DNA from 3 places in the Chryseobacterium sp. RU33C genome. Region 2 is predicted to be linked to each of the others. Evidence: riboswitches for the same ligand, from Rfam matches in the RefSeq annotation. Region 2 holds a riboswitch; each other region holds the start of a gene.
The links. Region 2 has a riboswitch for S-adenosylmethionine ahead of BW946_RS14950 (alpha/beta fold hydrolase). Riboswitches for the same ligand answer to the same signal wherever they lie in the genome.
Positions count from the first base shown of each region.

Region 1: another riboswitch for S-adenosylmethionine. It lies ahead of BW946_RS09420 (SusC/RagA family TonB-linked outer membrane protein); the one in region 2 lies ahead of BW946_RS14950 (alpha/beta fold hydrolase).
Region 3: another riboswitch for S-adenosylmethionine. It lies ahead of BW946_RS06405 (TonB-dependent receptor plug domain-containing protein); the one in region 2 lies ahead of BW946_RS14950 (alpha/beta fold hydrolase).

Region 1 covers NZ_FTMT01000009.1:26,467-37,192, forward strand. Annotated here, with positions in the region: gene BW946_RS09400 (DUF6660 family protein) at 38-361, opposite strand; gene BW946_RS09405 (hypothetical protein) at 527-997, shown strand; gene BW946_RS09410 (hypothetical protein) at 990-1,523, shown strand; gene BW946_RS09415 (RagB/SusD family nutrient uptake outer membrane protein) at 1,693-3,186, opposite strand; gene BW946_RS09420 (SusC/RagA family TonB-linked outer membrane protein) at 3,205-6,138, opposite strand; SAM riboswitch class I at 6,222-6,321, opposite strand; gene BW946_RS09425 (type II 3-dehydroquinate dehydratase) at 6,565-6,972, shown strand; gene pckA (phosphoenolpyruvate carboxykinase (ATP)) at 7,136-8,752, opposite strand; gene BW946_RS09435 (GYDIA family GHMP kinase) at 8,880-9,785, opposite strand; gene fabD (ACP S-malonyltransferase) at 9,793-10,668, opposite strand.
Region 2 covers NZ_FTMT01000018.1:11,343-22,068, forward strand. Annotated here, with positions in the region: gene BW946_RS14940 (O-succinylhomoserine sulfhydrylase) at 1-845, opposite strand, end outside; gene BW946_RS14945 (ACT domain-containing protein) at 970-2,508, opposite strand; gene BW946_RS14950 (alpha/beta fold hydrolase) at 2,508-3,452, opposite strand; SAM riboswitch class I at 3,513-3,619, opposite strand; gene BW946_RS14955 (MGH1-like glycoside hydrolase domain-containing protein) at 3,808-6,423, shown strand; gene BW946_RS14960 (OsmC family protein) at 6,612-7,031, opposite strand; gene BW946_RS14965 (DUF58 domain-containing protein) at 7,080-8,402, opposite strand; gene BW946_RS14970 (AAA family ATPase) at 8,470-9,501, opposite strand; gene BW946_RS14975 (hypothetical protein) at 9,614-10,726, opposite strand, start outside.
Region 3 covers NZ_FTMT01000005.1:57,393-68,118, reverse strand. Annotated here, with positions in the region: gene prfA (peptide chain release factor 1) at 1-212, opposite strand, end outside; gene BW946_RS06410 (APC family permease) at 532-1,830, opposite strand; gene BW946_RS06405 (TonB-dependent receptor plug domain-containing protein) at 1,838-4,270, opposite strand; SAM riboswitch class I at 4,363-4,467, opposite strand; gene BW946_RS06400 (alpha-amylase family glycosyl hydrolase) at 4,560-7,397, opposite strand; gene BW946_RS06395 (hypothetical protein) at 7,647-7,931, opposite strand; gene BW946_RS06390 (fumarate hydratase) at 8,025-9,632, opposite strand; gene BW946_RS06385 (hypothetical protein) at 9,688-10,692, opposite strand.

The sequences.
Region 1 (10,726 bases), on a different contig from region 2:
AATCAGAAAGCATAGGCTTTCTAAAAGTCAATAAAAATTAAATTTTAGGAGGCTGCCAGATAGGATCATAAATCTGGTAAGCGAAGTCGTTTTTGTGGAATAGAATCTTTTTAGAAAAATAAGCCGGTATCTGCTCCGATATTTCTAATAAAGGATCCATTTTAAATGCTGAAACGGTTATCTGACAACAGCTGCATGCACACAATGGAGAACAGATATCTCCTCTTTCTGTAGAATGAACACCATGAATGCTTAATGCAATCTTATTATCTCCTGAATTCAACGGATGAGACGTGTCTTCACATGGCATTAATGAGAGTGCCATGAAATAAATTGCCAGTATCCATCTTAAGAGGTTCATTGTTACAAAGGTAGAGATTTTTTATAAACTGAATTATTCATATTAAGTATTTAACTAACATTTTTATGTAAAAACCTATTCGCAAATATGTACCAAGGTCTTTATGATAAAAATAAAATTCATATCATTGAAAATAAAAATAACTCAATATGAAAAAGGGTACATATGAAAAATAATCACTTTTTTATCACCTTTTATTTGCTGATTATCATTAGTCTGATATCATGTAATAAGCAAAATACAATAAACCAGAATTCATCATTCATTTATAAAGATTTGACTGATACCTACGATTCAAAAACAGGTTTGTTTACACGAAACTATGATTCCGATTCAACTACGATAAAGGTCAATTTAACCAGAGAAGAAGAAGAAAAAATTCTGAAAACTTTTTCAGAAAACAGCTTTGAAAGTCTTCCTTCTACAATTGATTGTTCTATATGGGGATATAATCCTAAGATTTATAACAGATTGATTCTGAACAATATTAATGTAGAGTATATTCACAATACTGAAGAAGGATGGTTCTGCTATAATGGAAAAAAATTCGACAGAATTAACAAAACTATACAGGATATTATCTTCAACAAAAATGAAGTGAAACAACTAGAGCCTTCCACTATAGCATATGAATAAAAAGTATCTGATTGTGGTTAAATATATTTTTTCAATATTCTGCATGATAGGATTTCTAAGCAGTTACGGACAAAAACTATATAAAATAGAAAAAGATCAATTCGGGGAACCTTTATTAAATAATAAAGCAGAATATTCATTTACAGAAAAACCTTCTGAAGAAGATTTAAAAAAAATCGATACTACAGCATATTATGTTCAAATTTTTGAAGATCAATACCACAACGAAAATGAAGTAAAAAATCCAACAATTATTATTTTTCATGATGATGGTTATTTTAGAGAAACATCACTTTTGGCATTTGGGAAATTTGATGAGCATAGAGGAAAAAATTCTGTTTATTATGGAGGAAAATATAAAATAAAAAATAATAATATTCAACTTGAACAATTTGGAAATTCTCCAGATTCAAAAAATTGGTATACAAGATATATAACTAAAGGTAAAATAGAAAATAATAAAATTATTTTTAATGAAGGTTTAGTTTCTGTTTTTGAGAAAAGAAAAAATTTATCCATAAAATAGCGAAATCTTTAATTTTGGAAACAATAAGTAAAGCAGGTCAACAAGCCGCAAATTGGAATAATTGGTTTTGGAAAGGATATTTTTCAATGACTTATGAAAATAACTTTAAAAACAAAAACCACCGCAAAAGCAGTGGCTAAAAATCAAATCTAATTATAAGTATGTCCTCTTATAAGTTCGGGTTGTTTTCAGATTCTCTTTGTGGAATAATGAATAAATAATAATTACTGTTGGGTGTAAAAGCAGATTTATCCGGGAAATCAAGCACAGAATGCCCTTTACCGTCTACGGTTTTCACGGTACCGTCAGGTGTGGTTATCTGAACTTTTATCGGTTTACCATCTGCATCTACAAATGGTTTTCTTACTACTGTACCCTGCGTTCTGATAATATCTGAAAGCGAGAATCCTTCTCCGAACAATTCTTTTCTTCTTTCAATCAGAACTGCATTTACTACCGCATTCTGCGCTAATGAACCATTGTAAATATTGGCATTTCTCGCTAATTTCAATTGATTCAATACTGCGACTGCCTGAGAAACATTTCCGCTTCTGGCTTCTGCTTCTGCTTCAATCAAATACATTTCTGCAGCCCTCATGTAGACAATATCAGCAATAAGGGTTGGCTTAAACTTAAACTTGGCATACCTCAGCAAACCTTCTCTTCCTTTTTGCCCGTCCCATGAAAACAACTGGGATCTGATGTCATTAGTATCAAAAAGATCCTTAAAATAAGGGTCTGCCATAAAACTGTAATAATAACTTCCCGATGAAGACACATCCAGATAATGGAAAGCATAACTCGCATCCGATTGCTCCTGAGTCTGCCCGTGTCCCCAGATCCATTCAGCATTGTTGATATCATTAAAGCCATCTTTATATTTCTCCGGAGCCATCAGTGGAAATCCTTCTCTTGCAATTTTTGCAGATGCTGAAGCTTTGCTCCATTCACCAGTATTCAGATAAGTTCTGGCCAGAAGTCCATTCACAACAGAACGGTTGATTTTATCTTTATTGTTTCTTGTATAACTTTTCAACAGGTTATCAGCATGCGTAAGATCACTTTTAATCAGAGTATAGATTTCTTCAAGACTTGCTCTCTTCTTCCCTACCGTGCTTGTTGTGGAAGGTTCAGTATAAATCGGGGCTGTCAATGCTGATTTGTCTTTCAGATAGCTGAACTGATAGAAGCTCGCCAGATTAAGGTAGCAGAAAGCACGTAATGCTTTTGCCTGTCCTTTCACCTGATTCTTTTTCTCCTGACTTCCTTCCGTTCCATCAATTCTTGTAATCACATTATTCATATTATTGATAGTGGAATACAATAAAGACCATATAAACAGCGGGCGGCTAGCTGTACTGTTCACCATTTCTGTAAAGGCATAAGTAGAACTAAAACCATATTTATTGGTCAATACGGCCACATCACTTCCCATGGCATCACTGGCTCTTAGAACAGTAGAATAACCGATATTGGCATAGGTTGTTCCATCGTTATTAAACTTTGCCCAGGTACCATTTACAACAGTTTCTGCACTTTCAGCTGTTTTGAAAACCTCCACGCTGTTGGCCTGATCAGTCGGAGCTGTGTCCAGATCATTTTCACAGCTTGTCAATGACAAAAACCCGATAAGTGCAAATGATATGTATTTTAATTTTTTCATTGTTTCAATTTTTAAAGGTTAAAGAGTTGCCTGAAGACCAAAAGTGATGGTTCTCATCGCAGGATATCTGTAATACGTTGTTCCGTCCAAAGCCTGTTCAGGATCCATTCCTTTGTGTTTATAGAAGGTCAGGAGGTTTTCTGCCTGGATATAAATTCTGAACTTCTTCAATCCGATTTTCTCAAAATAATCCTCAGGAAGTGTATATCCTAAACTTAGATTTTTAAGCCTTGCATACGTTCCGGAGTAAAGGAATCTTGAAGAAGTTGAGGTCCAGTTATTCGTTGTTGTACTCAATCCCGGAACGTCTGTATAAGGATTTTCCGGTGTCCATCTGTTCAATATTTCAGCACTCCATGCGCGCCCTCCTGCACTTCCGTTATGCATGATGGAAGTATAATCGGTATCTAAAATTTTTCCTCCGATTTTAAATGTCAGCAATCCTGAAAAATCAAAATTCTTATAGGTGATGCTTGTACTGATTCCACCTGTCAGCTTAGGTAATGCAGAACCTTGTAATAGTTTTGTAGCTTTTGAATATTCCGAAGTTGTTCCTTCCACTGAGTTTCCGCTGGCATTGGTAGTAACAGTTTTCCATAAGGGTTTTCCATTGCCTGGATCCACACCAACCCATTCCGGAATAAAGAAATCATATAAAGAACCTCCTACTGTCAGCAATTTAGTTCCTACCACAAGAGAACCTCCGGGTAATTTGGTTACTTTGTTGTTTAAAGTACTTAGGTTCACATCTACATTCCATTGAAAATCATCATTCTTAATAGGTGTTGTAAATAATGAAAATTCAAATCCTGTATTCTGGATGGTTCCGATATTCGCAGGATAATCACTGATTCCCAATGATGGTGCAACCGGCATATTAAACAGAAGATCCTGGCTTTTTCTTTTAAAATATTCGATATTCCCTTTAATCCTGTTATTCAGAATGGAGAATTCCAATCCTACATTTAAATTAAGGTTGGTTTCCCATTTCACATTATTGGTAGAAGTCTTTTCAAGGGTTGTTCCCGGCTCTCCGCCAAGGCTTATAAATCTATAAAGCTCCTGATACGCATAATAAAGCGGCTGCCCATTAGGTCTAAGTAATTTATCATTCCCCTGACCTCCGTAGCTGGCACGCAATGTCAATTGATTGAAAACATTCAGGCTTTTAATAAATTCCTCGTTCGAAATTTTCCATGAACCTCCTACTGACCAGAATCTCCCCCATCTGTTATCTTTCGCAAATCTCGAAGAACTGTCTGCTCTTCCCGATGCAGATAAAAAGTAAGTATTATTGTAGTCATACTCTACTTTTCCAAGGAAACTCAATAAGCTTAATTTATTGCTGTTCCCACTGAAGCTTCCCAGCAGAGAAGCAGCATCCGGTTCATAATAATAAGGAAGTGAAAACTGGCTTCTCGTTCCTGAAATGGTCTGATAATCGTATTTATAAAACTCGTGTCCTGCTAAAGCATTTACATGGTGCTTTCCAAACTTTTTATCATACGTCAGAATATTGCTGGTTGTATAAGAAAGTGTTCTGGTATTTGTTTTCGTTACCGAACCTCCAATTTCAGCGCCTTGCCCCAATAATGGATTTGAGTAATAATGTCCGTTATAATTCACTAAATCCACAGAGAAGCTGGTCTTGAATTTCAACTCCGGCAAGAAAGTGAATTCCATGAATCCTTTTCCGGAGAAGTTATCTTCTTTGTTTTCGTTTTTGTCTAAAGGCAGTGTTGCAGCGGCATTCTGATTCTGAAGCGCATTCGTAGGCCTGTATTTTCCAAAATCATAAACCGGGTTTCCATCAGCATCCAAAATATAAGTACCATCTGCATTTCTTTCATAATAAGGATAGAATGAAGGAATAAATCTTGCTGCGTTGATGATGTTACTCGCCTTGGAATCCGAAGAAGTAGGCGCCTGCTGAATACTGTTTGTATAATTCAGGTTTACTCCAACATTAAGCCATTTTTTCACTTCGGAATTGATTTTTAATCGGGTATTATATCTTTTAAAACCGGATTCAATCGCCATCCCTTTATCATCCAGATATCCCAGTGAAAAGAAGTAATTGCTTTTATCACTTCCTCCGCTGATATCAAGATCCACCTGATTCCTTGAAGCTACTCTCTGTAAAATATCTCTCCAGTCATCATTCCAAAGCGGCGATGCACCAGGTAATAATTTCCCATCTGTTCCTACCGGTTTTGGATAAGCAGTGCCATATGGATTAATTCCAAGGGTCGAAACAAGATTATCAGTTGCCATTTGTGCAGCCTGCTGAGAAGAAACTTTGCCAGACTGATATCCGTTTCTTAATGCTTCCCAATATAATTGAAAGTATTGATCTGTGTTTACCTGTTCATAATCTTTGACAGCTCTTCCTGAGAATCCCTGACTGATATTAAAATTAACTCTGGCTTCTCCTTTTTTCCCTGATTTTGTAGTGATGATAATAATCCCGTTTGCTCCTCTTGAACCATACAAAGCACTTGCTGTAGCGTCTTTCAAAACACTTATAGATTCAATATCGCTTGGGCTAATGGAGTTCAGGTTTCCGTCAAAAGGAATCCCGTCCACTACGTATAAAGGATCACTGGAAGCACTGATTGAGCCAATTCCTCTGATACGGATGGTAGAAACTGCGCCGGGCTGTCCCGATGCACTGGTAGTTTGAATTCCGGCAACCTGTCCTTCCAGTGCTTTGGTAATATTCGTAACTGGTCTGTTATTGATTTTATCGCTGGAAATTGTAGCTACAGAACCGGTATAGCTGTTTCTTTTTGCTTTTCCGTACGCTACCACTACTACCTCATCAAGTTCCTTTTCATGAAGGCTATCTTTTTTCGGCATGGAATTCTGTGCATTGATGCTGGTTATTCCCAGAAAAAAAGCAGCAACCGGAGGTATCCATGCTTTAGAATTGAATAAATTTTTGCTAATCATAATCAATTTTATTTATCATATATTAAAATTTTACCCTTTGCAGAAAAGTCAGCAAAGGGCATCGATAAATACGACAAACCAAATGCTTATTTTTCCTTAAAAGGCTGAATGTAACACCTTGCCCCACGAGGTAGGTTGTTAAGATTTCACAGGGTCAGTTCCCTCCATCTTTCTTTATAAGCCGATCGAAATATGATTGCAAAGCTAAAAACTTTTAGTCTACAAAACAAGTAGACTTATTTATTTTTCATGATAATTTTTTAATAATTAACATAAATTTTTAATAAAACCCACTACAATAAGAAGTTGCAGACCTTATCATTTATTCAAACATGACAAATATCATTGTCAATAATTCAATAGCATGAAAATTCAGTATACCTTAATTTTGTGTGATTTATTGAAAAAACTTTTTAATTTTATGCCATGAAAGTTTTGATCATCAATGGCCCTAACCTCAATCTGTTAGGCACAAGAGAACCGGAAATCTATGGAAATGTTTCTATGGAAAGTTATTTGGAAAATTTAAGATCCGAGTTTCAGGCTTATGAATTACAATATTACCAGTCTAATATTGAAGGTGAGCTTATCAACAGACTTCAGGAGGATGATTTTGATGCGGTAGTGATCAATCCCGGAGCTTTCACCCATTATTCCTATGCAATTGCTGATTGTTTAAAAAATATTCGTAAGCCCAAAGTAGAAGTTCACATCAGCAATATCTACAAAAGAGAAGAATTCCGACAGAAGTCTGTAACAGCCGCTAATACGGATGCCGTTTTATCTGGCTTTGGAATGGATGGGTATAGATTGGCTTTATTGAGTCTGAAATAATTCAGTCGTTTATTTTCCCACAGATGGCACAGATTTTCACAGATAATTATAGAAAAAAAACATATGTCAGTAGTTGCACTGCTGCAAAAATCTATTAAATTTTGAGAAATAAAATACAAAAGCCTCATCATTGATGAGGCTTTTGTACGTTTATGGTTAACTATTAAATAGTTTGTTCCTGTAATTGAGGTCCTGAAGCTACTAACTTCTTACCTTCTTCAGTATCACAGTACTGTTCAAAATTCTTGATATATCTTGAAGCAAGATCTTTTGCTTTTTCTTCCCATACCGAAGCATTTTCATAGGTATCTCTAGGATCTAAAATACCTGCAGAAACGTTTGGTAATTCAGTAGGAATTTCAAGATTCATAATTGGAACCTGAGCTTTAGGAGCATTATCAATAGATCCATCAATGATTGCGTCAATGATTGCTCTGGTATCTTTAAGCGAAATTCTCTTTCCTGTACCGTTCCAGCCTGTATTTACCAAATAAGCTTTTGCACCGTGTTCCTGCATTTTACCGATCAATGTTTTAGAATACATTGTTGGGTGTAATGTAAGGAATGCTTCCCCAAATGCAGGGGAGAAAGATGGTTCAGGTTCTGTAATACCTCTTTCCGTTCCGGCTAATTTTGATGTATACCCGCAAAGGAAGTGGTACTGAGCCTGATCTTCATTCAGGATAGAAACCGGAGGAAGTACTCCGAATGCATCTGCTGAAAGGTATACAATCTTCTTGGCATGACCTGCTTTAGAAGGCAATACAATTTTGTTGATATGATATATTGGATAAGAAACTCTTGTGTTCTCAGTGATTGAACCGTCTGTATAATCTGCTACTCCATTGTTAATAACAACGTTTTCAAGAAGTGCATCTCTTTTGATGGCAGCGAAGATATCCGGTTCTTTTTCTTCAGATAAGTCAATCACTTTAGCATAGCATCCTCCCTCATAGTTGAATACTCCGTTGTTATCCCATCCGTGCTCATCGTCACCGATAAGGTATCTTTTAGGATCTGCTGATAAAGTAGTTTTACCTGTTCCAGAAAGACCAAAGAATAAAGCAACATCACCTTTCTCTCCAACGTTCGCAGAACAATGCATGGAAGCCATACCTTTTAACGGAAGGTAATAGTTCATCATGGCAAACATTCCTTTTTTCATTTCACCTCCGTACCAGGTACCTCCAATGATCTGTAGTTTTTCAGTAAGGTTGAACATAATGAAGTTTTCAGAGTTTAATCCCTGAGCTTCCCAGTTCGGGTTTGTTGTTTTTGATCCGTTGATTACAGTGAAATCCGGCTCACCGTAGTTTTCAAGTTCGTAGTGAGAAGGACGAATGAACATATTAGTAACAAAATGCGCCTGCCATGCTACTTCAACGATAAATCTTACTTTAAGTCTCGTATCTGCATTCGTTCCGCAGAATGTATCTACTACATAAATCTTTTTAGATTCAGCAAGCTGGTTCAGCACTAGTTCTTTACAAGACCCGAAAATTTCTGCTGTTGTAGGTAGGTTTACTTTACCATCCCAGAAAATTGTATCTCTTGTAACATCATCCTGAACAATATATCTGTCTTTAGGTGAACGACCTGTGAAAATTCCTGTTTTTACCGATACTGCGCCAGATTCCGTAAGCTCAGCTTGCTCAAACCCCTGATTTTCAGGAGAAACTTCAGCCTGATATAATTCTTCATAAGAAGGATTATACACTACTTCATAGTTTCCTTTAATCCCTAATTTCTCTAAATCCTGGATGATTTTAGTGTTTTTCATTTTACTTATATTTTCTATTTCTTTATTGACTTCAACAAAAATAATATTAATTATTTGTTAAAGGTGGTTTAAATATACTGATATAAGTCAGAATGACAAATAAAAAAAAAGGATTGCAATTACTTGATTATAAGTTAATTATGTTTTCCCATTCTAAAACAGTGGAAAAACCTTTCTCCCAAAAATAGTTCTTATAGTCCCCAAATTTGGCACTCATTACAAAATCTCCACCCCATGCACCTAAACTTTTGACAAATAAAGGGCAATCTGAGAATAATTTTTCTTTAACTGTGAGAATTTCAAGAAAATTTGCAATTTTATGCTCATGAATCATCATTAATTCGGAAAATTTTTCCAATTCATTGCATAACAATATTTTTTTTGTGAGATCTGAAAATTCATCTACCAATTCCGGAGACTTCTTTTTGGACTTGTATAAGTTGATTCCCTCTCTACTATCCTGTTTCTGATTTAAATGGATAAAAATCAGTTCATTTTTAAAGGATGGACTGAAATCTACCTTCTCATATTTTATCTCAGGTTTACTCTGGAACAGAACTGCAGATTTTTCTTTAGCTACAGCAATATCGTATCCACTGCCACCTAAGCTGATAGTATTAAGATAAAAAGGATCAACCTCTGCCCATTCTGCCAGATTGTTCATCAGGGTGGAACTGCTACCAAGCCCATAATCCGCCGGAAACTGAAGATTGGTTTTTAAATGATAAGTAAGGTCTGCTTTGAATTTACTGCTAGAAAACTGCTGAACATTTTGTAGTGTTTTGGTAATGAATTCAGCACTTGATGGAATATTGGTTTCCAGAATCTGCCAGTTTTTATAATCTATGACAGCTTTTAACCATAATGTATTCTGATGATAAGCTTCCCAAAAAATAAGAGATTTTCCATCTTCTTTTTCTTCAAAGAAAAACTCTTGTCCCAGCCTGGTAGGTACCGCTAAGACAAGAGCTCCATCTAAAGCGAAATATTCTGAAGTAAGCATAAGCTTGCCCGGTGAAAATATCGCGTTCATATTTTTATTAGATTGCAGAAGTTGCTTCTACAGATCCGTCAATTTTTTTGATCAATCCCTGAAGGGTTTTTCCTGGCCCTACTTCTACGAAGTTTGATGCACCGTCTTTAATCATATTCTGAACAGACTGTGTCCATTTTACAGGACCGGTAAGCTGAGCGATCAGGTTTTGTTTGATCTCATCGGGATTTGTTACCGCTGTAGTCGTGATATTCTGGTATACAGGAATTGTTGCTTTTCTGAATTTTGTTTTTTCGATAGCCGCGGCCAGTCTTTCCTGTGCAGGCTGCATCAATGGTGAATGGAAAGCTCCGTTTACTGGCAATAACAATGCTCTTTTAGCTCCTGCTTCTTTCAGTTTTGCGCAAGCTTCTTCTACTGCGGGGGTTTCTCCGGAAATTACCAATTGTCCCGGACAGTTATAGTTGGCAGGAACAACAATTCCGTTGATCTGTGCACAGATTTCTTCAACCTTAGCATCTTCTAAACCTAAGATAGCTGCCATAGAACTTGGATTGGCATTGCAAGCTTCCTGCATAGCCTTTGCTCTTTCAGAAACTAATTTCAAACCGTCATCAAAGGATAAGACTCCGTTGGCAACCAAAGCTGAAAACTCTCCTAAAGAGTGTCCTGCAACCATTTCAGCACCAAGACCATTTACGGCTTTTAATGCTGCTACTGAATGTATAAATATTGAAGGCTGGGTAACCTCTGTTTTCTTAAGATCCGCATCCGTACCGTTAAACATAATGGAAAGAATGTCGAAACCTAAAATTTCATTGGCAGATTCCATCAGATCTTTAATATCTTTTCTAGAATCATACAATTCTTTTCCCATTCCTACGAACTGAGATCCCTGCCCTGGAAATACAAGTGCTTTCATGTATTGAATTAAATATTATGCAAATATAACTATAATGTTAATAATATTCTTTTAAACA
Region 2 (10,726 bases):
TATTTTACTAATTCCACATTAGGATGGCTTTCTAAAAATTCGGCCACCTTCAAAGCATTTTCACAGTGTTTTTCTACACGGATTGCCAATGTTTCTAAACTTTTGGATAATACCCACGCATTAAAAGGAGATAATGCAGGTCCTGTATTTCTTGCGAAAAGATAAATTTCTCTGATCAGGTCTTCTTTTCCTACAGCTATTCCTCCTAAAACTCTTCCCTGCCCGTCAATCAGTTTCGTAGCTGAGTGTACCACAATATCTGCACCGTATTTGATTGGCTGCTGAAGATAAGGTGTTGCAAAACAGTTATCTACAATAAAAATAAGATTATGCTTTTTAGCGATCTGTCCGAAAAACTCAAGATCCAGAATTTCAATAGCCGGATTGGTAGGTGTTTCAAGATATAAGATCTTTGTATTGGGCTTAATGTATTGTTCAACATTTTCCGCATCTCCAGCTTTGAAATAAGAGGTTTCAATATTCCATTTCGGGAAATACTTGGTAAACAAAGTATGCGTAGACCCGAATACAGACTGACAGCTTACAATATGATCTCCGGCATTCAGCAATGCGGCAAATGTAGAATAGATGGCAGCCATCCCCGTTGCAAAGGCATATCCTGCTTCTGCGCCTTCCATTTTAGCAATTTTATCTGTAAACTCTGTTACGTTGGGATTAGAGAAACGGCTGTATAGGTTTTTAGGTTTTTCTTCAGCAAAGCTGGCTCTCATATCTTCCGCATCCTGAAATATAAAACTGGAAGTAAGATATAATGGTGTAGAATGCTCATCAAACTGAGATCTTTCCGTCTGGGTTCTTATTGCTGATGTTTCAAAATTTTCCATATAGTTTTAATTAATTTACCAATATAGCAGTCTGACAATGTACCAATTAAAATCTTCGCTTTGCTCAGAATAACGACACCAATTATTGGTAAACTGATACATTATTAGATTGTTACATTAAATATTATTTTGTTTCACTTACTCTTAAAATATCCCCGAATACACCTCTTGCCGTTACCTGTGCTCCGGCTCCGGCTCCCATGATAACAATTGGATTTTCTCCGTAACTTTCTGTATAAATTTCAAAGATTGAATCTGAACCTTTTAACTGACCTAAAGCGGAAGTTGCAGGAACTGAAATGAGTTTCACATCCAACTCGCCTTTATCTGTCTGCAGATCACCGTGCAGATCACCTACATATCTCAATACGTGTCCAGATTCCTGATTTTCTTTTATATTCTGGTATTCATCATCCAGTTCTTCCAGTCTTGAAAGGAATTCTGATTTTGAAACCTCCAATAAGCTTTCCGGAACCAGATTTTGGATATTGATATCTCCGAATTCATTGATTAAGTCTAATTCTCTCGCAAGAATCAATAGTTTTCTGGCTACATCATTTCCTGATAAGTCTTCTCTTGGATCCGGTTCTGTGTATCCTTTTTCAAGAGCTTCGTTGATGATGGTTGAAAATTTATCATCTCTTAAAGAAAAATTATTAAAAACATAGCTCAATGTTCCTGAGAATACGCCTTTAATTCTTGTAATATTCTCTCCTGAAAGGTGTAATAATTTGATGGTGTCAATTAACGGAAGACCTGCACCAACATTGGTTTCATACAGATAACGTCTGTTGTTTTTGCTCAACGTATATCTTAGTTTTCTGTATTCCTCAATGGGAAGCGTATTAAAAATTTTGTTGGAAGAAACGAGATCAAATCCGTTTTCTGCCAAAGCATGATAGTTTTTAACAAAATCTTTGCTGGCTGTGTTATCTACAACGATCAGGTTTTCCAGTTGATTTTCGTTCGAGAAATTAATCAGTTCTTCTACATTCGATGGATGTTCTGCGGTTAAAACCTCATCTTTCCAATTGGCATCAAATCCTTTTTTGTTGAAGGCAATTTTCTTAGAGTTGGCTACTGCGACTACTTTAAGATCAATTTTTTTACGTTTTTTAATTTCTTCTGCTGATTCAAGCACTTGTTCTATCAGTGTTTTTCCTACGTTTCCGTGACCAATGATAGCCAGATGAACTGTCTTTGGCTTTTTGAAAATTTCAGATTCTATGATATTTTTTGTTTTTTCATCCTGTGAAGAAGTCACTACGATATTGACTCTGTTTTCTCCTGCCACCTGATTTAAAAGCAATGGGAAAACATTATTTCTTGCCAGCTCAGCAAAGACTTTATTGAAATCTTCTGCTACAAAACCAATCACAGAAACATTATTGATACTATAGATCTGGGAAACTTTTCCTGATTTTCTTTCTTCTTCAAATTCATCAATAAGACAGGCTACTGCTTTTTCTGCATCATTGGCGTGAACCAGAATAGAAATTCCGTTTTCTACGGCCTGCTGAGAAATTACACCTACACTGATGCGCGCTAAAGTAAGCGCTTTAAAAATACGTCCGTCAATCCCGATTTCTCCCAGGAAATCTTCTCCTTCAAATTTGACGATTGATCTGTTCTTCAAAAATTTTATTTCGTTAGCATTTTTCATTACTTCTGTAAAATGTTTTTAATGATATTATTTAATTGTTGATATTCCATTAGGAAGGCATCATGCCCGTGTATAGATTGGATCTCGTGATAAGAAACATCCTTATTTTTCTCTTTTAAGTTTTCAAAACACATCCGGATTTCAGAAGCAGGGAAGAATAAGTCTGTATCTACGGAGATCATGTGCATTCGTGCCTGTATGTTCTCCAGTGCTTCTTCAGCAACGTTTATATTCATTAAGAGATGATTCATCAGCTTGTATGCTTTTAAACTAAACCTTTCGTTCAGTGCATTACCATGATAAACCAACCAGTCTTCTGATTCCAGGCGTTGTTTTTCCTGATTATATTGGTTTTGAAATCTGTCATTGAGTGACTGTGGAGTTCTGTAACACAGCATGGCATGAATTCTCGCTTTCTGTAATGGTTCTTCTTTATCATTCAATAAAAATTTCTGAACCAGACACTGCGCATGAAGCCAGTCGTGTGTTCTGTAATCACAGGCTATGGGAATAAATATTTCTGCGAGATCCGGCTGCTTGGCAAGCATTTCCCAGGCAATCCCTCCTCCCAGAGAGCCTCCGATAATGGCATATAAATTTTTGATATGTAAAGCTTCAAGTCCTTTCAGAAATATTGCGGCAATATCTGAAGGGGTGAAGTCTTCATAGTCTTCAATTAAAAAATCGTCATATCCGTTTCCGGGTATATTGAAACACAGAACAGTGTATTGATCAGTATCAACAATCTGGTTTTCTCCTACCAGCTGTTTCCACCAGCCTTTATCTCCGGATACATTTGAGTTTCCGGTAAGGGCGTGGTTGATTAAAATGACAGGGGCTGTAAACAGATCTTTCCCAAAAAGCTGATAGCTTAACGGGATATGGTATTCCTTTTGGGAATTTGTTTGATACGAAAGATTAATATAGTTTAGTTCTGTTTTCAATTCTATTAAATTTTAATACAATTGAAAATGCCACAGGAAATGGCTGAAAAGAACTTCAGTAAGTTATCTGTCCAAAATACTTTGGTAGAACGTAGCACCTTCTTTGCTTGCACAAAGGGTTGCTAAGGTTTCATAGGGTCTAATCCCTCAACCTTTCTTGATAACATTTTCAATATTTGAATGAACGAATGATGCAAAGGTAGTTCTTTTCTTTTAATTTCAAAAAAAAATTATTTTAATATTTAAAAAAGCCCTTAAACACAAGCATTTCAAGACTATATTAATAATTATTCAGATGAAAAAAATTGGAATTACTTGTCAAAAAAACTAACTTCGTGTGGAAAAATGATGAGATATGACCGCCGAAAAAGATAGATTACAAGATATCAAATGGAAAAACTGGGGACCTTATGTAAGTAACCGGCAGTGGGGAAATGTACGCGAAGATTATAGCCCGAACGGGAATGCCTGGAACTTTACCAATCATAATAATGCCGAAAGCTATGCCTACCGCTGGGGTGAAGAAGGCATTGCCGGAATTTCTGACGTAAAGCAGCTTTTGTGTTTTGCTCTTTCGTTCTGGAACAAGAAGGACAAAATGGTAAAAGAACGGTTCTTCGGATTGAGCAATCCTCAGGGGAACCATGGGGAAGACATCAAAGAAATCTTTTATTATCTGGATAATACGCCTACTCACAGCTATATGAAAATGGTGTATAAATATCCAATTAATGAATTTCCTTACGATGAGCTTGTTGCAGAAAACGGAAGACGCAGCAAAAAGCAACCGGAATATGAGATTTTCGATACCGGAATTTTCGATAATGATGAATATTTTGATATTTTCATTGAATACTGTAAAGCCGATCACAATGATATTCTTGCCAGAATAACAGTATGCAATCGAAGTCAGCATGAAGCTCCTATTCTGGTAGCTCCGACTGTATGGTTCAGAAACAACTGGAAATGGGGATACAATACGTATAAGGGAGAAATCAATGCATCTCCCGACGGAAGTATTAACATTGAACACGACAGCATTTCGATCAAGAAATTCTATTCCAGGAACTCAAACTCAGAAAGTGTATTTTGTGATAATGAAACCAATACGTCTAAACTTTACGGAGCTCCTGCTCCTGAAAATATGTATTTCAAAGACGGAATCAATAATTTCATTACTGATAAAACGAATACAGTAAATCCCGAAAAGCGGGGAACAAAAGCCTCTTTTCTGATTGATGAGCTTATCGGAGCCGGAGAATCAAAAGTTTTTGAATTCAGATTATGCCCTGAAGAGACCGATGAGCCTTTTGAAAACTTTGATGCCATTTTCAATACGCGGCAGGCTGAAGCTGAGGAATTTTATAAAGAAATTCAGAATGACACCGTAAACGAAGATGAAAGAAATGTACAGCGACAGGCTTTTGCCGGACTTCTCTGGAATAAACAGTTCTATCATTATAATATAGGAAAATGGCTGAAAGGTGATCCCAACTTTGAAGCACCAAGAAATTTCAACGAATATGTAAGAAATACAGAATGGAATCATCTCCATAATAAGGATATTATTTCTATGCCTGATAAATGGGAATATCCATGGTATGCAACATGGGATCTGGCATTTCACTGTGTTCCTTTTTCCATCATTGATGCTGAATTTGCCAAGGGACAGCTTTTGCTGCTTACAAAAGAATGGTACATGCATCCCAACGGACAGCTTCCTGCCTATGAATGGAATATGAGTGATGTGAACCCTCCTGTACATGCATGGTCATGCTTCCGGGTTTTTAAAATTGATGAAAAAAATAACGGAAAGCCGGATTTATTATTTTTAGAAAAAGTCTTCCAGAAATTGCTGCTTAATTTCACATGGTGGGTGAACCGGAAGGATAAAAAAGGGAAAAATATTTTTGGTGGCGGTTTCCTTGGTCTCGATAATATCGGAGCTTTTGACCGGAATATGGAACTAAAGGATGGCCAGCATCTGGAACAGGCAGACGGAACAAGCTGGATGGCGATGTATGCACTGAATATGATGCGTATTGCGATGGAACTTGCCCAATATTACAAGGTGTACGAAGATATGGCGATCAAATTTTTTGAACATTATCTTTATATCGCTGAAGCGATGGAAAATCTGGGTGAAGGCACAAAAGGTCTCTGGAATGAAGAAGACGGATTTTTCTATGATGTACTACAGCTCGGAAACGGAGACAGTGTTTCTTTAAAACTAAGAAGTATTGTAGGTTTAATCCCTATGTTTGCCGTTGAAATTGTAGATCATCATTTATTGGAAAAGATGCCGAATTTCAGGACCAGAATGGAATGGATCTTAAAAAATAAGCCGGAACTCACCAAGCTGGTTTCCCACTGGGACGAAGAAGGACAGGGAAGAAAACACCTGATGAGTATACTCCGCAAAAACAGACTGACAAAGGTATTGACCAGAATGCTTGATGAAAATGAGTTCCTGAGTTCTTACGGAATCCGTGCCATGTCTAAGGTATACGAAGAAAATCCGTTTGTATTCTCAGTACATGGAAAGGAAAACATGGTCTACTACACGCCGGCAGAAAGTGACAGCCGCATGTTTGGCGGAAACAGCAACTGGCGCGGACCCATTTGGTTTCCTATCAACTTTCTGATTGTAGAAAGTCTGCAACGTTTTCATTATTATTATGGAAACAGCCTGAAAGTAGAACTTCCAACAGGCAGCGGCGACAAGAGAAACCTTGATGAAGTGGCTCAAAATATCAGCAAAAGACTTTGTTCTATATTTTTAAAGGATGAACATGGGCAAAGGGCTTTCAACGGAGGGAATCCGAAATTCAATTATGATGAACATTTCAGAGATTATATTACCTTCTTTGAGTATTTCCATGGAGATAACGGCCGTGGCGTAGGGGCTTCCCACCAAACAGGATGGACCGCAACTGTGGCAAAACTGATAAAACCAAGACTTACCTTTTAATAAGCAATGAGTAATTGGTAATGAGTAATAAAAAAAGAGGCTGTCTCAAAAGTGCCATTCTGAACGAAATGAAATGTAGTAAAGAATCTCATATGTTTGGTTATCAATGAGATTCTTCCTTCGTCAGAATGACAAAAGCCAGATTGTTTGACTTTTGAGACAGCCTCTTTGCTCTTTTATGTAAGAGATTAAATTTTTTCTCCGTTCAGATATACTTCGTATCCGATTTCTACATTCGGTTCCAACGTTTTGGATACGGAACAGTATTTTTCAAAAGAAAGTTCCGCAGCCTTTTGTGCTTTTTTAGGATCAATTTCTCCTTCCAGAAGAAATTTAACGGTAATTGATTTAAAAGGTTTTGCATCCTCTATCTGTACTCTTTCTCCTTCTACCTCTACCTGAAAACTTTTGATCTCCTGACGCTGCTTCTTTAAAATAGAAACTACATCAATTCCGCTGCATCCTGCCACAGCCATCAGTACACTTTCCATCGGGGAAACACCTTTCGCTCCCGGCTGGGAAGTATTATCCAAAAGAATGGAGTTTCCCTGAGCGTTGGTACATTCAAATAAAAAGTCGTCGTTTATTCTGTTAAGTGTAATTTTCATTATTTATTGCTTATTGCTTATTGCTTATTGCTTATTGCTTCTACAAAGTTATAAAATTCCTCTCGCTTTTATCTCCAGATATTTATTGATAACATCAATATTCAAATTTTCTGGAAGGGTATATACTGTATAGATTCCATATTTGCGGAGTTCCTGGATGATCAGTTTCTTTTCAAACTCAAATTTTTCAGCAATGATTTCGTCGTAGATTTCCTGCGTACTTTCAGGATTTTTGTTGATCAGCGTCTGCAGTTCTGAATTTTTGAAGAATATCACTACCAGCAAGTGATTTTTAGCAATTCCGCGAAGATACTTCAGCTGCCGGTTCAGCCCGTCCAGGGTTTCAAAATTGGTAAAAAGCAGAATCAAGCTTCTTTGATTGATGGAATATTTTACGTCCTGATACAAACGGTTGAAATCACTTTCGAAGAAATCTGTTTTAATATTATAAAGAGCTTCAGAGATTTTCTTCAACTGTCCGGATTTATTATCTGCAGCAATTTTATTCTCCGCTTTTTTAGAAAATGTCATCATTCCGGCCCGGTCTCCTTTTCTTAAAATAATATGTGATAATGCCATCGTTGCATTGATGGAATAATCCAGTAAGCTTAATCCGTTGAAAGGCATTTTCATGGTTCGTCCTTTATCAATCAGCATAAAAATACGTTGTGATTTTTCATCCTGAAACTGGTTAACCATTAGACGATTCGTTTTGGAAGTGGCTTTCCAGTTGATCGTTCTTATATCATCTCCTTGTACATATTCTTTGATCTGTTCAAATTCCATGGTATGTCCCAGTTTTCTCACTCTCTTGATTCCGCCTAACAAAAATTCACTCTGAATGGCCATCAGCTCGTATTTTCTGAGATGAATAAAAGATGGATAAGAAGGAAGCATGGCATCTTTCTGGAAAATAAATCTTTTGGAGACGAATCCCAATGGTGAAGATGCATACAAATTCAAACCTCCGAAATGATATTCTCCTCTTTCCTTGGGTTCTAATGAATATTGAAAAAATGTATTGGCTCCGGACGCAATCTGCTTCTCAATCAAGAAATCTCTTTTCTGAAACTGGAACGGAATTTCATCAATAATTTTAGTGGTTATGGTAAAGCTGTAATTGTTTTTAATATCAATTTTCACAAAGTTCTCATCTCCGTTAGAAAGCTTTTCCGGCAGAATTCTTTGAACCTGTAAGGCATTTTTTTGATTAAAAATCAACAGAAAATCTACCATTGCGGCCAGAAAACATAGCAGGAGTACGATATGGGCAGCCCACATCAGTACCGGAAAGAAAAATGCAAGGACATACAGAATCCCCACTCCGATGAGTGCAAAAAAGAAACGTGTATTAATGTATAAGTTTTTCATGGGTTGGGTTGCAGGTTGCAGATGAAAGGGTTTAGAAATTATAATCCAAACTCTTCTCTCTACTAACCTATCTCGGTATTTCTATTCCTTCTAAAATCTGGCGGATAATTTCATCTGCGGTAAGACCTTCCATCTCTCTTTCCGGAGATACGATTACTCTGTGCCTTAAAACAGCGTAGCTTGCTTCTTTAATATCTTCAGGAGTTACAAAATCTCTTCCTCGTAATGCCGCAAATGCCTTTGATGCCGTAAGAAGTGCTAATGAAGCTCTTGGGGAAGCCCCTAAATATAAGAATTGGTTTTCTCTTGTATTGATGATAATTTTCGCAATATATTCCATCAATTGGGCTTCCACAATGATTTCTTTTACCAGATGCTGATAGTTTTTCAATTGTTCAGCTGTAATAACGCGGTTGATTCCTTCTGTTTTATCCTCTTTTTTACTTTCGTGCTGATTTTTAATGATCGCGATTTCCTGTTCAAGATTAGGATATCCTACATTGATTTTGAATAGAAAACGGTCCAGCTGCGCTTCCGGAAGTCTATACGTTCCTTCATGTTCTATCGGATTTTGAGTAGCGATCACCAGGAAAGGCTCTTCCAGAGTATAACGTGTTCCATCCATTGTGATCTGTCTTTCTTCCATAACTTCAAATAATGCAGACTGTGTTTTTGCCGGCGATCTGTTGATCTCATCAATCAGGATGAAATTGGAGAAGATAGGCCCTTTTTTAAATTCAAATTCTGAGTTTTTCACATTGAATACGGATGTTCCCAAAATATCAGAAGGCATAAGATCCGGTGTAAACTGGATTCTGCTGAAACCCACGTCTATGGTTTTGGCTAATAATTTCGCAGTGATTGTTTTCGCGACTCCCGGAACTCCTTCAATAAGAACGTGGCCGTTGGAAAGTAATGCGGCCAAAAGATGTTCAATCATCTTCTCCTGTCCTACGATCACTTTTCCGATCTCAGATTTTACTTTCTCCAGACTTGCACGAAGTTCTATCATATTGATTCTCGACTGAAACTGCTCTTCCTGTTTATTAAGATTGATAGCGCTTTGGTTTTCTATATTGGGGTTATCAAAGTTTTCCATAATAATTTTAATTTGTCTGTTTAACAATGCTTATCTACAATTAAATTTATGTTAACGAGCTTAGATTTTAGCATTGAAAACTTTTATATGGTTAGGTTATTCTATTGTTATATTATTTAAGTATTTCATCAAGGAGCTTATTGATCCTTGTAAGATCTTCTTTCATTACGCTGGCGTAAGGATCCTGAGCTTTTTTGATAAGTGCCATAGCTTCATTGATCATTTCCATGGTTTTCCCGGTTTTCAAATGTAATTTTTTTGCAAATTCTTCATCTAAATGCTGGGTATCTATCAACAGATCCATTCTCACTTTGTTCAGAAAGTACTGAGCTTTCTTGGCCATCATATCATGAAAATCGCCTTCCTGAAGATACAGATTTCCAATGCTTTTCACAAAATCAAGGGAAGTATTTCTCAATGGTTCCGTTACAGGGACTATTCTTTGTTTTCTTTTTGCATTAAAGAAGATAAAAAGAATCAAGCCTCCTAAAAATATCCACCAAGCATATTTTAAAGCCGGATTTGACAATATAAATCTCATAAAAAACCGTGATTCAGAGCTTTTGTTTGAGACAAACCATAGGGTTTCCTTATCCTGAAGATATGAAAACACGTCCTGAGCGTATTTTACATTTCCGGGTTTCAGAAGATAATAATTCGTCAGAAAAAGTGGTTCCGCATGCGCATAGATGTATCCCTTACCAAACTTTACTTTGATAAAGTTCGCCTGATCTGTATTCTTTCTTTCTACCGTTTTTCCAAGTACTTCCACTCTGGGTTTAATGAATGAAAACCCTCTCCCCGATGGGAATTTATCCAGCTTAATGAAATCATTCTGAAATTTTTTATCGGTAAGTTTCAATACATTTTCTTCTTCAAAAGAGATTTCAGAATCATAATATCCAATGCTGTCTGAAATTTCTTTAGGCATACGGGTCACCATCAGAAATGCGTCTGAGCCTTCAGATACCTGAGTCAGAATTTCATTCCAGGACTCTCTGTCAATATTATTTTCAATAACTACAATATTGTGAGGGGACTTTTTATGCTGGCTGTAGTATTCGTAGGGGATCTGCTCAATTTTTTTCAGATTATTTTTAAAAAGATCTTTAGCTTCATTATTAAAAACAAACAATCCAAAGGGAGACTTTTCATTGATATCAAAATTCTTCCGCCAGTCTGTTGTTTCTTTTTTGTTAACTTCAAGCAATGCCAGAACAATCAT
Region 3 (10,726 bases), on a different contig from region 2:
TCTGCAATGATTTCTTCAGATTCTGCGATACTGTCCAAAGCGCCTTTGTACTGGTCATAAACTCTTACAATTTTTCCCAAATCACTATATTCTTTGTTCAAAGAAGAATATCTTTTTTGGTCTGAAATGACATCAGGCTGTATAATAAGGTCTGCCACCTCATTATATCTTTGTTTTATAGCTTCTAATTTTGGAATTAATGATTTAGACATTGTAGAAATTTTGTGGGTGCAAAGATAAGGATTATTAATTCAAAATTAAAATTCCGAATCATCATAAATTTTTGAGCATTAGGGGTAAAAGGACAAACAGTCAAAAAAACTTTCTGACTTATCCTTTTAATCAATACTAGAGATTAATGATTAACAAAGGTTTTCTTATTGAAAACCCTTCCAGAGGCTCAGGGTGACAAGCCGAATACCAACCCAAATTTTTGAGCATTGTCAGACTGAGCCTGTCGAAGCTATTATCAATAAAAGGGATAGGCGAAAAACTTAATTATAAAATGGTGTATGATATTGAATTCAGACTCTAAGATCTTTTGGAGAGTCTTCTGTCTATTACATATAAAATAATTCCTACTGCAATAATTCCTAATCCTATCAGGCTTTCTTTAGGATTATGAATGAATGTAAAATAAAGGATATACATACTGAATAACAGAAAAACAGCCGGAAAAATATGAAAAGCATTAGATTTAAAGATTTTCCTGTCTTTTTTCTTCAGGAAGAAAACCGTTGAGATTGCAAGACTTGCGAAAAGCTGTAAAATAAAAGCAGTATACACAAAAATTTCTTTAAAGCTTCCCGTTAAAATAATGATGGCTGCAATCACGGCATGGGTAAAAACAGCTTTTACCGGAATTCCTTTTTCGTTTCCTGCAGATAAGGGTTCCCAGATGTTGGTATGTTTTGCAAAAGCCTGTGTTAATCTTGAGCCTACCCACAAGTATCCGCTTATGGTTGCCACCAGCTGCAGGGCAATAAAAATATTGACAATCTTTCCGAAAGCCGGCCCCAGCATATTGACCGCTGCTTCTCCCATCACATCTTCTTTTCCTGCCAGCTGATTGACAGGTGCGTGTTTCAGCATAATATAATTCACCAGAATATAGCTTACCGTCACAAAAACAGTTCCTATGATGAGTGATTTGGGGAGGTTTTTCTGAACATCTTTTATTTCTCCGGCGATATAGGATGCGGAATTCCAGCCAGTGTAGGAATAGGTCACAAATACCAGGGAAGTCGCAAAGGCAGGAAGCATAATCTCATTCTGCCAGCTGTCACTGAAATTAAGACTATTGCCCATCTGTGGTGAATTTGAAATCCCTACTCCAAGAATAACCAGTACAATAATAAAAGCTATCTTAATGAAGGTAAAAAAGTTATGAAACCTGCTGGATGTTTTCAAGCTAAATGAAAGTGCGGCCGCAACCAGAAAGATCACAGCTATCGCAAAACCGTTTCCGAAGCTATAATCAAATACCGAAAGATATTTTGACATAGCCAAAGCTGCCAGCGCTACGGGAGAGGAAAATCCTATGATGAGTGAAATCCAGCTTATGAGATATCCGAATATGGGATGATAGGTTTCTTTGAGATAAATAAAATCGCCTCCGTTTCCTTTAAAATGGGAACCCAGTTCTGCGTAACAAAAAGCTCCGAACAAAGCGAGTACTCCTCCGATACTCCACAGCAGGAAAATGCTGTAGGTATTGGTAATATCAGAAAGCTGAAATCCCAGGGTGGTAAAAATTCCGGTTCCGATCATATTGGAAACGACAATGGCTGCGGCTGTTTTCCAGCCAATCTGATGTGAGGCAGTACTCATTTAATGATTAAAAGTTAAAATTAAGCCTTCCGAAGAAATAATTCCCCAAAGTTCCCATCTGCACCGGCGCATATTTGAATACTCCATAATATGAATTTTTATAAATCTGACGGTCCGGGAAGACATCAAATACATTGTTGGCACCTACGGTAAAATTGATATTTTTGTTGATATCATACCCAACGCTGATGTCTGTTACAACTTTTGGAGAAAACTCCTGCACGTCTCCAAAAGGATAACCATCTCTTATTACTTTACCAAAATAGGTATTTCTTACGAGAAAACTGAATTTCCCGATTCCATAATTTAATACTAATGAAGCTTTTGTTTTTGGAGACAGAGTTTCAATGATATTGATCTGATCCGGGCCAAAAAACTGATCCTGAGGTGTTCCTAAGTTTTCAGGAAAATGAAAGTCTGTAATTTTAGTTTCCGTATAGTTTCCGGCAAGATTCATATTTAATTTTCCATTCCCGAGAATCCAGTCATAGGATAGCACTATATCTACTCCTTTCGTTTCTGTATCAATAGCATTGGCGAAGAACCTTCCGCTTTCTACCTTAAACTGATCTAATCTTGGATCTGTAATATTGCTGGTGATCACAATTCTGTCCTTTACTTTGATCCAGTATCCATCTATGGAAACAGTCAACTTATTAAATGGCTTCAGAGTAAATCCTGCACTTGCATTGACTGAGGTTTCCTGTTTGAGTTTATCAAATCCCAGAATTTTAGCGGCTTCGCTATCGTTGCTGAATATTCCTTTGGTCACAATCTTTGAACCGGAAGTAGAAATATCCGCATAGGAATTATTGAAATACTGCTGCTGAAGGGAAGGCGCTCTGAAGCCTGTTCCTACCGCTGCCCTTATTGCATAATTTTTTACAAACTCATATCGTAGCGCAAGTTTTCCATTCAAGGTATTTCCGAAATCCGAATAATTTTCAAACCTGGCAGCGGCATCAATATTGAGTTTTTTATCTAAATCATAAGAAATATCTGCATATACCGCGGTGGAATGTCTGTCTTTTTTTAGTGCATTGTTGGGAGAAAATCCGATAAAGGATTGAGATCCGCCTGCTCCCAACACTGTAGATCCTTCAGTGGCAACGTTTCCACTGACGTCATATTGAGTATAAGATGCTTCGTCACCCGCTTTGATCTGGTATTGCTCAAACCTGAATTCACCACCGAAAGCAATATTGAAGCGGTTTATATTTTTGGAAACATCAAGATTCACCGTATTCTGAAGGAAGCTGTGTGCTCCGGCATAAAAATCTGTTGGTGATTTTGCTCCCAGAGAAGCATTATTGGTATGGCTTACATTATAATTGAAGGTATTGCTCCCGAATGTATTACTTACATCGAATAGCCAGTCATTAACATTATATTTTGCTCCTACAGCATAAGAAATATCATATACCTGAGATCCAAGAATTGCCTGAAAACCATTCGGGTAAATGGATGAAGCCACATTAGACTTTTCACTGGGAAGTCTTCTGAAACCAAACCCTTCTCCTTCTTTAATACTGAAACCTCCGAAAGAATAGAGTTTAAAATTATCATTAAAAGGGTATTCTGAATTGAAAAACAACTGTCCCTGTCTGATCTGGGCATCTCCGATCTGAAAATTAAAATCGTCGCGCGTTAATCCTCTTTTTTCAATTTCTGCATCATCTGCAGCCCTGGCAGCTTTTACGGCTTCAGCGTCACCTGCAAATTCATAAGCGAAATTATCTCCGAAAATATCCAGATCGTGATTTTGCGTTCTTGTGGTTTTTCCTCTGTGGCTTAATTGCAGGGAAAGATTAATATAACCGTCTTTTTTTCCTAATGAAGTTCCATAGTTAACTCCTGCCTGGTAAGTATCTCCATCATTTCTTCCGGTTAATCCGTAGGTAAGACTTGCCGAAGCTCCTGCATTTTTCTTAAGAATAATATTGATGACTCCCGCAATAGCATCAGAGCCATATTGTGCGGCGGCTCCGTCTCTCAGGACTTCAATCCGGTCAATAGCAATAACCGGAATAGTGCTCAAATCTGTTCCTACAGAGCCATTTCCGACGGTATTCTGATAATTCACCAAAGAAGTAGTATGTCTTCTTTTTCCGTTAAGCAATACTAAAACCTGATCAGGACCCATCCCTCTTAAAGTAACAGGGTCAATATGTTCGGTACCATCAGAAGCAGACTGTCTCACTGCATTAAATGAAGGGATCACATAATTCAGGAGATCCTGGGCGGTCATTTGCGGAGAACTTCTCTGGATCTTGTCGATATTGATAACATCTACAGGAACCGGCGTTTCCAGCTTTGTTCTTTTAACATTTCGGTTTCCGACGATGATGATATCTTCGATCTGTTTTCCTTTTTCCTCACTTTCCTGAGCAGCTACGAGAATTGCTCCAAGCAATAGTACAGCTGTGATTAATTTTTTCATGTTATTCCTGCCAATTAATAATACGTACCTGACGGATCTTTCCGCAGATACACAAGACTTCAAGAAATGGAATTCATATAGAGTATTGACTTCACTTATCTCCCCCAAAGGGTTGGAATTAGCACCTTTACACTCTGGAACCGTGCAGGTTGCTAAGGTTTCTCCGGGCCAAATCCCTCCACCTTTCTTGATAAATCTACTGCAAAAGTAGACTATTTTTCTGAACTTACAAAAAAAGGCAAATCTGCTGATCTGCAAATTTGCCTTTATTATTATTCTATGTTTTAGCTTATTGAATCATCATCTTTTGAATGGCTATTCCTGTATCTGATTTCAGCTGTACAAGATACGTTCCTGCCGGATAATTAACCTTCATATTATAAGCTCCATTCTCTTTATCCAGTTTGAAAGTATCCAGTTTTTTACCCGTCATATCAAAAATTGAAATCTCTCCGTTTTTTGCTTTACTGAAAATGAGTTTAGCGATTCCGTTCCGAACCGGATTATCTGCAATCTGAAGGGATAGCTTGTTGACTGCATTGGTATCTACAGTTGACAAAGCGCCCGCATAATTTCCAAAGATTCTGAATTCTCCAGGTTGTAAAGTGATTGGAGCTGTTGTGGAGGCTACATTTGAAATACTGTTGTCCATCAGATTCTGCCATTGACCTGTGTAAGGAAAATAAGGCACGACATTCTGTGCGGAAGTAGTATAATTAGCCAATACGACAACATTCTTTATTCCTGTAGTAATAGCTGCATCGTACACATAAATTCTTGTAATGAGACCATTAGGATCATTCGTAAGGTTATTGGATTCTATACTGTAGGTTTTAGATTTAAAAACCGGATAGGTATTTCTGATATTGATGATTTTAGCCCATGTATCATAAACAGCCTTTCTGTTCGCATTGGTATCATATCCTAAAGTGAATGCCACGGGTTTTTCATCGGTTCTGCATCCGTTGTCTATGGTACCGTTTGCGCATCTGTTGATGCTGAATTCATATCCTAATTCTCCAAACTGCCAGATCATTTTCGGACCTGGAATAGTAAAGAAAGTTGCCCCGAAGGTTTTCATTCTTTCAAGAGCGGTATTCAGGTCTTTCACATTGTAACTTCCGTTTATAGCACCATAGGCAAGATTTTTAAACATCAGTCTCTCTTCATCATGGCTTTCTCCATAACCTACGGCACTCATATTGGTGAAGCCGTGAAGACTGTGATTCATACGGTCGTAGTTGCTGTTTTCCTTATATCCCATCGTATTCTGATTGTAAGGATCTGTCTGCTTATTCCAAAGCATAACACCTTTTCCTTCTGCTATTCTGTAGTTGGCCCATTGCTGTTCTTCCGCATCTGTTCCCAAATGTTCAAAGATCATATAAGAGTTGGGATCAATAGCCCATTGCCTGTCTGCGTAATGCTTCATAATATCCACTCTGTCCTGCTGATAGGCATTGGTACAGGCTTCATCATTTTCGGAACAGCTTTGTGTAAATCCTTTTGTCAAATCCCAGCGGAATCCGTCTATGTGATATTCAGTCAGCCATTGCTCAAGACATCTCTCAACGTAATATTGCGTTGAAAGGCTTGTATGGTTAAAATCATTAAATACGTTGTATGAATGTTTCGGAACCTGATTGAAGTAAGGATTGTTGGCCGCAACATCGCCATAGCCATCGCCATCCGGATCTACATTCCAGAGTCTTACCAGAGGAGAACGTCCTGTAGCGTGATTAAATGCTACATCCAGAATGACTGCAATTCCGTTCTGATGGCATAGATCTACAAATTCTTTGAATTTTTCGGGAGTACCATAGGCTTTGTCCAATGCATAATGGAAGGAAGTATTGTATCCCCATGAAAGATTTCCATCAAATTCCATGATGGGCATTAATTCTATGGCATTGATTTTTAAGTTTTTTAAATAAGCAATTTTATCGATCAATGACTGCCAGTTCTTTTCCTGTGTAAAGTCTCTCAATAGTAATTCATAGACTACAAGATCCTGTTTCGCAGGTCTTTGAAAATTGGTAACCTGCCAGTTATAAGCGGTCTGACCTGTTTTAAATGTTGACACTTCAAAGCCCTGTCCGGCAGGAAATGCAGGCAAGTTTGGATAGGTAGAAGCCGAAATCCATGGATCATCATAGGAAGATAAGATTTGCGGCGAATAGGGGTCTGCTACTTTTCTTAAATCATTGGTTCTGTATTGGAAAGTATTGAGCTGCTGAGGGGTAATTCCATTGAGCTCAATCCAGTACAGATCAGGATTTGTGGTATCTTTATTCATCAGATATGTATCATTCACCGTCCAGTTATTGAAACTTCCTATAACATGTACAAAACTTTTCCCCGGAGCATATAAAGCCAATCCCACCCTGGTAGGATCTGCCGGATCATAATTAATTCCCTGCCTTATCCAGTTTGGTATTGACTGGGACACTACATTTCTTGGAACCTGCACAATGAATGCCGCAGCCTTGGAATTGGTTCCCTGTGTTGCCACAAGTTCCATACTGGCATCCTGAGTGACTGTATAACTGTAAGAATAAGATTGTGAAGGAGTTGTTGTAGAATTGATAACAGTTCCGTTTGCTTTTAACTGAAATGTTGCATTGGTACTGGTTGTAGCAGTAATAGTAATGGAATTTCCTACAGGAACCGAAGTGAGGCTGTTTACTAATGGATTTGTAAGCGTTAAGCTTAAAGTACCTACGTTTACAAAAATATCAGGTAAAGTCTGGTGTGATCCCGTCTTATCTTTTAATAAAAAACCAAACCTTCCGATCCCTGTTCTTCCAAAAAAAGCTGTGGGAGTAAAAGTAAGTGAATAACTGTCTGTTACCGCATTATAATTCAGCTTATTCAGGTCATTGGAATTGTTCCAGCTTCCATTGGTAGGACAATCCTGACTATTCTGATAATTGGTATCAAACGACCATGTCCAGATGTAAATGGCATTATTGGAAACTCCCCATGCAGATTCGTCAATCTGATCTCCCGGAACCGTAAGCGTAACAGCATCAGATTCATTGAATGGATTGGGAGAAATCGTATAATTGATCTGCCCGAAAACACTCAATGTAATCAGCAGAAAAACAACAGAATAAAACTTTTTCATTTATTATTTTTTATCGAATATAGTATAAATTTTTCTTCATAACGAGTATTTTCATCGCTGTACATCAAATATTTCATTTACAGAAGAAAAAAAACTTTACGCGGCCCTTCAAAAACAAATTCGAATATCTCCGGAAAGTCTGAGAAATAATAAATAGAAAAACCGCTTAATTGCTTAAGCGGTTTATATATGTTGTTTTGCTTTGATATTACTTTTTCAGAATTCAGGTGAAAAAGCAATGACAATCAATTAATGATGATGTCCGTGATCGTGAAGGAAAGGTCCGTTTCCTTTAGGCTCGCTATAGATAACTTCTACACCTTCCTGCTCAGAAATAAGCTTTCTTCTGATATCTTCAGGGTCGAAAGGCTTTACTTTTCCGAAATACTCTTTCAAACCTTCAGTTAGCCACATTGGGATTACTAATCCGAAGAACATGAAAATACACCAGAATCCTACTAAGAACATAGTAATGAAGAATATAGTCCAAAGGAACTGGTAGAACGGCCAAAATGCTGATAATATCGTTATCATTCTCTTAAAGATTTTAGGCAAAAATAGAACTTTTTTCCTTTTTACACAAAAGATCAGCGTTCTATTTTGTTATTTATTTTAATTTTAAACTAATTAGTGGGCAAGATCTGCGAAGAAATCGTTGCCTTTATCATCGGTAATGATGAATGCAGGGAAGTCTTTTACTTCAATTTTTCTTACGGCTTCCATTCCTAATTCAGGGAAGTCTACAACATCTACAGATACAATATTGTCTTTGGCAAGGATAGCGGCCGGCCCTCCGATAGATCCAAGATAGAAACCTCCGTATTTTCCGCAGGCATTGGTAACATCTTTACTTCTGTTTCCTTTTGCCAGCATGATCATACTTCCGCCATGGCTTTGGAATTCGTCTACGTAAACATCCATTCTTCCGGCAGTAGTAGGTCCGAAACTTCCTGAAGCCATTCCTTCCGGAGTTTTTGCAGGCCCTGCGTAATAAATTGGGTGGTTTTTGAAATATTCCGGCATTGGTTTCCCGCTGTCGATAATTTCTTTAATTTTTGCGTGAGCGATATCTCTTGCTACGATTAATGTTCCGTTCAGTTTTAATCTTGTTTTGATCGGATATTTGGAAAGTTCAGCAAGAATTTCCGGCATTGGCTTGTTAAGGTTAATTTCAACAGCTTCTTCCAGGTGTGGAGGAGTATCAGGTAAGAATCTTTTCGGATTCTGTTCCAATTGCTCAAGGAAAATCCCTTCTTTTGTGATTTTCCCTTTGATATTTCTGTCTGCAGAACAAGAAACTCCCATTCCTACAGGACAGGATGCTGCGTGTCTTGGAAGTCTGATTACTCTTACGTCATGCGTAAGATATTTTCCTCCAAACTGTGCTCCGATGGCACTTTCCTGGCAGATTTTCTGAACTTTTGCTTCCCATTCAAGGTCTCTGAAAGCCTGTCCGGCTTCATTTCCTTCTGTAGGAAGATTGTCATAATATTTTGCTGATGCTTTTTTAACAGCTGCAAGATTGGCTTCTGCTGAAGTTCCTCCGATTACCAATGCTAAGTGGTAAGGCGGGCATGCAGCCGTACCAAGGTCTGAAATCTTTTCTTTGATGAATTCTTCAAGAGATTTTTCGTTCAGTAAAGATTTTGTCTTTTGATACAAAAATGTTTTGTTGGCAGAACCTCCACCTTTTGTTAAGAATAAAAATTCGTAGTAATCTCCTTTTTTAGCATAGATATCAATCTGTGCAGGAAGGTTAGATCCTGAATTTTTCTCATCAAACATCGTCAAAGGAACCACCTGGGAATATCTTAGGTTTCTTTTCTGATAGGTATTGAAGATCCCCTTACTTAGATATTCACCATCATCTACTCCTGTATAAACATTTTCTCCTTTTTTTCCCATTACAATAGCTGTACCTGTATCCTGACATGAAGGAAGAGCTCCCTCTACAGCTACTGCAGCATTCTGCAAAAGGTTATAGGCAACAAATCTGTCATTATCGGTAGCCTCAGGATCATCAATGATTCTTCTAAGGCTTTCCAGGTGTGAAGAACGAAGCATGAAAGAAACATCTGCCATCGCTTCTTCAGCCAATAACTCCAACCCTTTCGGATCAATTGTTAAAATTTCTCTGTCACCCAGTTTATCCACCTTTACATAGTCTGATGTAAGTTTTTTGTACACCGTATCATCTTTCTGAATAGGATACGGATCCTGATATCTAAAATCCATTCAATTTTTTTGTTTGTGCAAAATTAAGAATTATACTACTAAGAATCATTTTAGATTAGAACTTCTTTATTGCTGTTTTAATATCTTTAATATAGTCAGGCTTTAAATTGTACGACATTCCAAAGATACTTTCAGAGTAGATAATTTTTCCTGTTTTTGCTTCTACTATATTTAAAAATTTCCCGTTATTCATTCTCACATAACGGAAATAATAAATATCTTCATTATTCAAAATCTTTTCACTCAATGCATTGTCATCTATGTATTCATATTTAAATTCATATTTTGAAAATAAATCTGCCTTATCCTCTTCGCTCCGCTCCTTATCCTCAAGTTTATATAGATTGGGATTAAATTTGATTCCAATATAATTGGGCACATATAAAGTTGCTGTTTGAAGTTTTTTTAATTCAGGAGTTTTAAAAACATCGTACACACTACTCGCCGCTTTATCACTGATCCCTTTTTGAACAGATTGAAAATAATTTTTCAAAAACCCTGGTTTAAAATTAAAAAATATGTCTTCAGACTGTGCCAATTTAGAGGTTTCTTTAATTGAATTAGCGTATGATGACTGTACTAATTCCCCTTTTTGAAACAAATAAAATCCCCCTACATACTGTCTATACTTTTCAAATAAATCATAGTCCTCCTTCTTTTTGCTTTTGCTTAAAAATTTCTCAATTTCTTTCGTTTTTTCTTTCATATCGAATGTAAAAAAAGAAAAATAAGTATAGATAGATGTTGAGATATTTTTCTCCACTATCTTCCCATCCACCGTTGCAAATGAGTATTTATCACTCATGAAATCGGTAAGATCAGCTTCTCCGTAGAGAAATACTTTGTAAGGTGTGATCGTCCAGGTATCTTTTAAAATCTTTTCATAAACAGATTTATCATAAACAGGGGGGAAAACAAAAATCGTTTCAGAATTCAGGAATTGTGTAAAGTTTTTAGTTTCTACTTTACCCTTGTGATCTGTTACAGAGCTTCCTATTGCGACTTGCGCATTAAAAAAGATTGAGTAAACTAAAAATAGTAAACAAAGAAAATTTTTCATGTTATATAGTTTTTATTATGAAGTACCTCCATAC